3 regions of the Bacillus sp. iso_77 genome follow, and region 1 is predicted to be linked to each of the others. Evidence: predicted binding sites of a transcription regulator. Region 1 holds the regulator's gene; each other region holds the start of a gene.
What was found. The regulator LexA, encoded in region 1, represses DNA repair genes until DNA is damaged. The targets are predictions, from matches to a motif close to CGAACATATGTTCG.
Positions count from the first base shown of each region.

Region 2: uvrB (excinuclease ABC subunit UvrB) is a predicted target of LexA. The motif match lies at 1,271-1,284, and genes of this name have one in related genera.
Region 3: ruvA (Holliday junction branch migration protein RuvA) is a predicted target of LexA. The motif match lies at 1,578-1,591, and genes of this name have one in related genera.

Region 1 covers NZ_CM149683.1:1,736,695-1,739,977, forward strand. Annotated here, with positions in the region: gene AC0VYC_RS08760 (IseA DL-endopeptidase inhibitor family protein) at 1-17, opposite strand, end outside; gene AC0VYC_RS08765 (hypothetical protein) at 314-751, shown strand; gene lexA (transcriptional repressor LexA) at 799-1,419, opposite strand; gene yneA (cell division suppressor protein YneA) at 1,579-1,890, shown strand; gene AC0VYC_RS08780 (YneB family resolvase-like protein) at 1,908-2,555, shown strand; gene AC0VYC_RS08785 (DUF896 domain-containing protein) at 2,625-2,855, shown strand; gene tkt (transketolase) at 3,044-3,283, shown strand, end outside.
Region 2 covers NZ_CM149683.1:3,141,363-3,144,645, forward strand. Annotated here, with positions in the region: gene uvrB (excinuclease ABC subunit UvrB) at 1-1,203, opposite strand, end outside; gene AC0VYC_RS16245 (CsbA family protein) at 1,494-1,739, opposite strand; gene AC0VYC_RS16250 (PEP/pyruvate-binding domain-containing protein) at 2,023-3,283, shown strand, end outside.
Region 3 covers NZ_CM149683.1:2,423,587-2,426,869, reverse strand. Annotated here, with positions in the region: gene AC0VYC_RS12480 (serine/threonine protein kinase) at 124-768, opposite strand; gene AC0VYC_RS12475 (intercompartmental signaling factor BofC) at 995-1,507, shown strand; gene ruvA (Holliday junction branch migration protein RuvA) at 1,655-2,260, shown strand; gene ruvB (Holliday junction branch migration DNA helicase RuvB) at 2,272-3,276, shown strand; gene AC0VYC_RS12460 (DUF2905 domain-containing protein) at 3,269-3,283, shown strand, end outside.

The sequences.
Region 1 (3,283 bases):
ACAAATAATTTTTTCAAGGCGATTGCCTCCTTTTCTCAATGAAAACTTCTTATGTTACAAATGTTACAATAGTTACAGAGATATTACAAGTATTAAATCTAAATGTTTTTTATTTCTTTTCTTTCTATCTATATAACGTTTGAGGGAGACAAAAAGTTTTCATTTTTTTATTTTTTTCTTCCTCATTAGTATTTAACCGTTCTAAAGAAGAATAAAACGTCTTTTGGAAAGATTTCTATTTGTCTCCTCAACACTCTTTTTTTATGTATGACATATACTGTCGTGATGAATGTCTAAGAAAGTGGTGTTTAGTATGTATAATCCATATGAAGGTACGTGGAATGGGTACTTGTACGATCGGCAGGTACAAAGCATGCCGGCGTTTCCTATTTCTCAAGTTGGAGGATTTCCCGGTTTGCCATTCGGAGGGACTGGGCAAGGTGCAGGAGGACAATCGGTCCCGCCAGCCCCGCCGCAGCATATCATCTCGCAATATCAACAAGCAGTCTCTCAGCCTCAAAGTATGCAGCCGCTCATTGCGGGGCAGAGTGTAGGCGGAAGCCAGCAAACGGTTCAATTTGCAGCTGGATGTAATAGAAGGTGGACCATTGTGTTCCTTAGAAACGGTCAAGTATTTCTCATGTATGTTCTTTCCTCGCAGCCTTTTGGCCGTACAACGGGTTTCATATGGCCGAACTTTACATTTGGCTCGTTCCCAAGCTCCAGTATTCTTGCATATTCTTGTTCATAAAAGAAAAAGCCGGCTCTCATCAGCAATTGATGAAATACCGGCTTTTTTTAATGAATATTTCTAAATACGCCAATCACTTTACCTAGTATACTCACATTCTGTAAAATAATCGGTTCCATTGATGGATTCTCGGGCTGTAATCTAAAGTGTGTATCTTCCTTATAAAAACGTTTCACTGTTGCTTCATCTTCTTCTGTCATAGCCACCACAATATCTCCATTGTTGGCAGTGCTTTGCTGACGCACAATGACGTAGTCTTTGTCCAAAATACCTGCATCAATCATACTTTCTCCCATAATTTCAAGCATAAATACTTGTTCATCTGGCGCTGCAAAAGTTTCTGGAAGTGGGAAATATTCTTCTACATTCTCAACAGCCGTGATAGGCAAGCCTGCTGTGACTTTTCCGATGACTGGAACATTCATTACAGCGCTTTTTGGAATATTCATTTCCTCTTCATCTAGTACTTCGATCGCTCTAGGTTTCGTTGGGTCTCTTCTAATTAAACCTTTCGTTTCTAGTCTAGCTAAATGTCCATGGACAGTTGAGCTGGATGCTAGACCGACAGCTTCGCCAATTTCACGAACGGATGGGGGATAACCCTTGCTTTTTACTTCTTCTTTTATGAATTTCAGGATATCGAGTTGTCTTTTTGATAGCTTCGTCATCTTTTGCACCTCAAAACGTCAATTTTAAAGAAATTATAGCATGTTTTTCCTAACAGTACAAACATAGGTTCGAAAAAAACGTTTGACAGAAACGTTTGTTCGTATTTATAATGAGTGTCAGAAAGAACGAACACACATTCTATTAGGAGAGATGACATTATGAGGTTAAAGGAATCTATTATTTTTATTGGGCTATTCTCATTCATCGTTGGCATATTTCTCTCACTTATTGCAGTCACTAGCCATAATGATCCAAATCAATATGTTAAAATAGAGGTTCAATCAGGTGATACTCTTTGGGGATTAGCTGATCAAGTAAACGACAGTAAATCAATCGATAAAAATGCTTTTATTGACTGGGTAACTGAACACAATGATCTCGCTTCAACTGACATCCAGCCGGGAGATATCCTTGTGATTCCAGTTAAAAAAGAGCATCCAGTCGTATATCAACTTGCAACAGTACAGTAGAAAGGTCGATTGAAGACATGAATGCAATCATTTATGCGAGAGTAAGTACTGCCAAAGAAGAGCAAGAAACCTCGCTTAAAAGACAAGAAGAAGAACTGCTTGCTTTAGCTGCAGCGCACAAGATGAATGTAGTCAAAGTGATTAAAGAAAAAGCGAGTGGATACGATCTTGATCGTGACGGTGTTTTTGACATGCTGGCTGCGCTGAAAGAGGAAGAAATCGATGCTGTTCTCATTCAAGATGAGACACGCCTTGGAAGAGGGCAGGCGAAAATCGCTCTTCTTCATTGTCTGTTTAAAGAAAAAGTCAAGGTGTACAGCGTATTTCATAGAGGAGAGCTTGAGCTTTCAGAAGCAGACGAGATGGTCATTGAGATTGTAGGCGTTGTAGAAGAGTATCAGCGGAAAATTCATAATTTGAAAATTAAGCGTGGGATGAAAAAAGCTGTTGAGCGAGGGTATCAACCCGAACTAAATTTAAAACACCAAGAACAGGCGCCTGGCCGCGAACGTATTGAAGTACCGATTTCTGAAATTGTTCGATTAAGAAAAAACAACATGACATTCGCTGAAATTGCAGTGACATTGCAGGCACTTGGTTTTGACATTTCAAAAGCAACCGTCCATAGAAGGTACCAAGAATATGAAAAAGGGCTTGCGACTTAAAGCGTGATTTGTTGTAAAAATGACTGATATTTAGTAGTATGTAGAGAAAATGTTTTAAAGGAGTTTGTCATGATTTCTAAAGAACAGCTTGCAAGAATCAATGAGCTTTCAAAAAAGTCGAAAGAGGCCGGTTTGTCGGACGCTGAGAAAACAGAACAGAAGCAATTAAGAGAGGAATATTTAAAGGCTTTTCGTTCTTCTATGAAAAATACACTTAAAACCGTGAAAATCGTCGATCCAGAAGGAAACGATGTCACACCAGAAAAATTAAAAAGAGAAAGAGACCAGAATCTTCATTAAAGGTCATCATTTCTTTATTTTTGAAAAGATGGGAGGAATATTCTCATCTTTTTTCATATTTGCATAAGTTTTTAGGTGATCGATAAACTAAATGTGACAAAATCCTTCTTTTTCGGCGTGAAATAGTTGTGAAAAAAGGACAGTAGATTTATGATAATGGTGTACACAAGATACGGAAGGGGATTTATATGGAAACGATTGAATTGAAATCTATTGCAACAATACGTACTCTCTCCATAGACGCAATTGAAAAAGCGAATTCCGGTCACCCTGGAATGCCGATGGGCGCTGCACCAATGGCATACGCTTTATGGACGAATCACTTAAACGTAAGTCCGCAAAATCCAAATTGGTTTAACAGAGACCGTTTTGTGTTATCTGCGGGACATGGCTCTATGCTTTTATATAGCATGCTTCATTTAAGCGGA
Region 2 (3,283 bases), 1.4 Mb from region 1:
AAGCTCGTATGGGCCAGGTGTTGCGGATACATGCACAATATGGTTAATGTGCTTTTCAAACTCATCAAATGTGAGTGGTCTATTATCAAGTGCTGACGGCAGACGGAATCCGTGATCAACAAGCACTTGTTTTCTTGCCTGGTCCCCATTGTACATGGCGCGAATTTGCGGGATGGTCACGTGTGACTCATCGACAACAATCATAAAATCATCCGGAAAATAATCAAGCAATGTGTAAGGTGTTGAACCGGGCGGACGTAAGGTGAGATGTCTTGAGTAGTTCTCAATCCCTGAACAAAAGCCCATCTCTCTCATCATCTCAAGGTCATACCTTGTCCGCTGCTCAAGACGCTGTGCTTCAAGCAGTTTTCCGTTTTCACGAAGCTTTTCCAACTGTTCCTCAAGCTCTTTTTCAATATTAATAATCGCTTTTTCCATCTTTTCTTCTCTTGTGACGAAGTGAGATGCTGGGAAAATAGCAACGTGGTCACGATCACCGAGAATTTCTCCAGTGAGAGCATCTACTTCACGAATACGTTCAATTTCATCACCGAAAAACTCCACTCTGATACAATGCTCATCTCGTGAAGCAGGAAAAATTTCAACGACGTCTCCTCGAACTCTGAAGGTTCCGCGCTGAAAATCTATATCATTACGAGAATACTGAATATCCACAAGCTTACGCAGCAGCTGATTGCGTTCAATTTCCATTTCAGTTCGTAAAGACAGCACAAGCTCTCTGTATTCTTCAGGAGAACCTAAGCCATAAATACAGGACACACTGGCAATGATGATGACATCTCTTCGCTCAAATAATGAGGATGTGGCGGAGTGCCTTAGCTTATCGATCTCATCATTAATGCTGGCATCCTTTTCAATAAATGTATCAGTTTGAGGCACATACGCCTCAGGCTGGTAATAATCATAATAACTCACAAAATATTCAACAGCATTATTCGGAAAGAATTCCTTAAACTCGCTGTATAATTGTCCGGCAAGTGTCTTGTTATGCGCAATGACAAGTGTTGGTTTGTTCACTTCTTTGATCAGGTTGGATACAGTAAAGGTCTTTCCCGTACCTGTAGCACCTAACAGCGTTTGATGCTGTTTCCCCTGATGGATGCCCTCCACAAGCTTTTCAATGGCTTTTGGCTGATCCCCTTGGGGCTGATAGTTAGAAACTAATTCAAAGCGGTCACTCACATCAAAGCCTCCGTTTCGTTACGAAATCTATCTAATGAATATATTATCATAAAAGAACACAAAAATACGAACTAAAGTTCGTGTCTGACTTGATTTTTATTTCCAATACAACCATACCCTCTCTGCCGTGACTCATAACCCTCTAAAGAAACCTTCCTTTCAGTATGGAACATTTTGGAGCGAGATATTCGATCAGCAGAAAAACCACAAAAAAGAAAGCTGCACTCACTAGAATCGTAAGCACAGCTCCTGCAATCAAAAACATTTTCTTTTCATCAAGAGGGATCACATCAATGATGTTTTTCAGCCTTCTCTCTTTTTTCGACTTCTTTCTTAGCCATAAACAATGCCCCGGCCACTAAAGAAATAATATCTAATCCTACGATAAAGTAGGTTTCTGTATAGCCTTTCATATACGAAGCAAATAAAAGCGCTGCTGTTAATGCAATGCCAACGTAATGATTATAAGTAACCTTTGAAAATAAAATAACGAGCAAGAAAGGAAAAACAAGTGCAAATATGGCTTTTGTAATCACAAAAACCCTCCCTCTACATGGTCTACTCCCTTGATTATAGTAAAGATTGGCATAATGAACAATTCACAGTTTTCAATTTCAGCTTTTTTCTTCTCGGTTGAAGACTTTTGATATAGATGAGGAGGAAAATTAGTGAAAACGTCCCCTTTCTAAAGATAGGTCTTTACGTCTTTGACAGTTACATCCAATAAATTCTATGATGAAAATGATAGTGCGCACTATCATTTTAAAAACAAAAAGAGACAAATGAAACCATTGGCTATTTGGATAAGGGGGCATTCCCATGTATTCAGTATTATTTCATGCGGCTGAAGAATCCGCATCACTCGCAGGGGCAAAAGGCGTGAATTTAATTAAATTAAACAATCACGGACTGCCAGTTCCAGATGGATTTATTATTAAAACGAACAGCTTTGCAAGCTTTCTTTCATATCACAATTTCCATCCAACTGATCAAAACCTTGCCCGAAAAATCACAGAAGCTTCGTTTCCTTCACAAATGGAGACAGAATTACTTTCATCCTTTCAATCATTGTTGAAAACATATCCATCCGTTGCAGTGCGATCCTCTTCTGTTGCGGAAGATCTCGAAGGCGCCTCCTTTGCAGGTCAATACGAGACCTATTTAAATATCAAAACAAATGAAGAATTCTTGCAAGCCGTCAAAGAATGTTGGTCGTCTTACTTCGCAGCAAGAGTCGCAGAATATAAGGAAGAAATGATTGAGAACGAGGAAGAGATGCCACTCATGGCTGTTGTTGTACAAGGATTGATCCATTCTGACATCTCTGGTGTCATCTTTAGTGAGAATCCTGTATCAGGAAAAACAAACGAAGTCATGATGACTGCAAGCTATGGACTAGGAGAAGCCATCGTCTCCGGCCTTGTGACGCCAGATACATTTATTGTAAACAAAGAAACGTACTCTATTGAAAAATCACTAGGAACAAAAGAGGTGCAAATTGTCCCCTGTCAAGAGGGCGTCATTGAACAACCCGTAGGTGAGGAGATGGCTGGCCAATTTTGTCTTCGAGATGATCAATTGATCCAAATCACGAAAATGACAAAACAAGTAGAAGAACTTTATGGACATGGAGTAGATATCGAATTCGGCATGTCAGATGGTACTTTTTATTTACTTCAAGCAAGACCGATTACTGCTTCTTTTTCCAATACAGCAAATGGCTCCTCAGGTGCAGCCTTTCAAATGAAACCTGAAGAGCTGCAAGACTTCTGGATCTCAATGGACGATCATATGCCTGGACCCACAAGTCCTCTTTTTTCAAGTTTGATCATACCTGCTTTAAAAAACGGGATGAAGAAAAACGGAGAGAAGTATCAAGTACCAGACCTTAATATTAAAGATATCAAGCTTTATAGAGGTCATTTGTATTCTTCACCGTCTATGCCAGAAGCGTCAGAGGAACCAGTTTTTGACGAGAGCCTATTCGAAATGTTTCCTCGTTTAAGCGAAAGAATGTATCGCATTTTAAAGCAAAACTTGTTCCCATTATACGAAAAACTTGATCAGCAAATCACTCAAC
Region 3 (3,283 bases), 690 kb from region 1:
TACTCGTCCTTCCTAGAATTCAAAGGTTTTCTATCACGCTGAAAAGAAGACAAAGGGCTAAAATCAAGTTCATTTTAGCCCTTTGTCAACAATCTGAAAGCCGCTCTTTTCGAGCGGCTTTCATTATGCAGTAAAATCATTTCGGTTGTTCAGCTGACCTCGAGACAGCCAGTTTTTCTTATACAAATAGGCAATCACTTCAAGCCACAGCCGCGGCGCTTTTTTAGGGAAAAAAGGTTTTTGATAATAGGCGTATGCAGCTTTTAAATCATCCCATTGATGACATGTTTTCGTTTGCGTGAAGCGGGCGACGTCAATGACCCTGACGCGGCCATCCTTTGTTAAAATTAAATTCCGCAGATGAATATCAGAAGGATTTAAACCTTTCGCGCGTGCTTCTTCCAATGCATCATCTACTTGTTCAATCATTTGTTTTTTGATCGGAATTCCTTTTGTCAGGCATTCATAGAAAGTATAACCTTTAATATATTCCATTAAAATATACTGATCCCCAGACTCGTAAATCTCAGGATAATAGGAGGAGCCGGAAAGTTTTTCATAAATTGCAGCCTCTTTGCGGGCGATGTTTCGATAAGAAGGAAAAAAGACTTTTAACGCCATTTTCTTGCCGTCTTTTTTGTATGAAAATACATAGGCACTTCTTCCTTTGCCGCACAGCTCAAGCTCAGCCGGTTTAAAGACGAGCTTATTAAAACGCTTTTCTTCTTGATACTGAATCGATTCGGCTAATCTTTTGACATCTGACATTGACTTCACCTTCTTTGGTTTCAGTTTATGCGGCTGAAAAACGAATGATGAAAAAACCATGTAATTCGGTAGAGCAATGGATTGTATAAAACATAACATTTACGCACGAAGGATACAACGAAAGACTCTCAATATGTGTCAAGACATCGATTTGGTTAATGTGTAGCAAAATGGGTCAAACTACATATGTCATGCATCGATCTTATGTTCTAAAGAGGTGTAAATAGTGAAAGTGAAAATAAAGTATTTCGTTACAGGACTTATCATGACAAGTGTACTCTTTTTCGCTGTTGATATGGAAGCAGCAGAACACTTGCAAAAAGAGTCAAAAACCATCAACGTTCAGCTTGAAAAGGTCTATCTAGACGGCGATGTAAGTATTGAAAGACAGCGGGCATCATTAGAAGACAAAGACACATTTTGGGCCCAGTATAAGGGCTGGACATTGGTAGAACAGCGAGAGGATTTTGCCCTTTTTAGAAAGCAAATTGACGATATATCGCCTTTGAGTAAAGCAAATGGATATATCGGATTATCAGAAGACGGCGTGATTTCTACGTTTCATGGAAGGCCTGACGGGTGGGCGGAGCCTATTCATCTCTTTTTTCAAATTGATACGTCCCGCTTGGAAAGTCATGTAGAGCAGCAGCTTGCACAAGGCATTCCGTTTCGAACAAAAGATGAATTTGAGCATGTGCTTGAAGTCATGAAACCTTACCGAAATGAACAATCGTTTTAATCGTATGACAGCTTGCTGGTGTGAAGACCGCAAGCTCTTTTTCATGGGTTGACTATGAAAAAAGGCTGAGCGAACGTATGTTAACTTTTATTACGGTTTTCTCTTCGATTTATGTTACAATGGAGAACAGTCAAAGAGGTGAAAACGGTGATAGAGTTTGTAAAAGGGACCATTGATTATGTGTGCCCGCAATATGTTGTCATTGAAAACGGCGGAGTGGGATATCAAGTCTATACCCCAAATCCGTTTATCTATCGAGTATCAAAACAAGAAACGATTTATACGTATCATTACATAAAGGAAGACGCTTTTTCGTTATATGGATTCCAAACACGAGAAGAAAAAGCGTTGTTCACAAAACTGTTAAATGTCACAGGGATTGGACCGAAGGGGGCGCTTGCGATTCTTGCTTCCGGTGACCCTGGCGCTGTCATTTCAGCGATCGAACGAGAGGATGAAGCTTTCCTCATTAAATTCCCGGGTGTTGGCAAAAAAACAGCACGTCAGATCATTCTAGATCTGAAAGGGAAGCTCGCAGATGTGGTGCCTGAAATGATAGGAAACTTATTTAACCACGAGGATCATATTCAGGTTGAAACACAGCAAAGCGCTTTAGATGAAGCGGTTGAAGCTTTAAGTGTCCTTGGGTATGGTGATCGTGAAATCAAAAAGGTTCTTCCTTTATTAAAAGAAGAGAAGAATCTTACAACCGATCAATATGTGAAAAAAGCTTTACAAAAAATGTTGAAATAGGGTGATGTCTCATGGATGAACGGCTCGTCTCAACTGAAGCAGACAACCATGAATCAGCCATTGAGCAAAGTCTGCGTCCACAGACGCTTAGTCAATATATTGGCCAGCAGAAAGTAAAGGATAATCTCAGCGTATTTATTGAAGCTGCCCGAATGAGGCAGGAAACACTGGATCACGTCCTTTTATATGGACCGCCGGGACTTGGGAAAACAACGCTTGCGTCGATCATTGCCAATGAAATGAATGTTCAGCTGCGTACAACGTCTGGACCGGCGATTGAACGTCCTGGCGATTTGGCGGCGATCTTAACATCTCTTGAACCTGGCGATGTTCTGTTTATTGATGAAATTCATCGCTTGCAGCGTTCAATAGAGGAAGTGCTATATCCAGCGATGGAGGACTTTTGTCTAGATATCGTGATTGGAAAAGGAGATACAGCACGCTCTGTGCGGCTTGATTTACCGCCATTTACGCTTGTAGGTGCTACAACCCGTGTTGGGCTTTTAACAGCGCCGCTTCGTGATAGGTTTGGAGTTCATGCAAGATTGGAATACTATGAGCAAAGAGATTTGGCTCACATTGTAGCAAGAACAGCCGAGCTGTTTGAGATTGGGATCGACATTCGTTCAGCTGAAGAGATTGCAAGAAGATCTAGAGGCACACCGAGGGTCGCCAATCGTCTGCTCAGAAGAGTAAGAGATTTTGCGCAGGTGCTTGGAAATCATGCGATCACACAAGACATTGCAGAAGATGCTCTTGAGCGTCTGCAAGTTGACAGACTCGGACTTGATCATATCGATCATAAGCTGCTTTTAAGTATGATTGAAAAATTTAGAGGCGGTCCTGTTGGACTTGATACGATCTCAGCGACAATTGGAGAAGAATCACATACGATTGAAGATGTGTACGAACCGTATTTACTGCAAATTGGTTTTCTGCAAAGAACACCAAGAGGGCGGGTCGTCACAAGAGAAGCGTATGAACATTTTCATATGGAGGTTCCGATTCGTGACTGAATTCCCT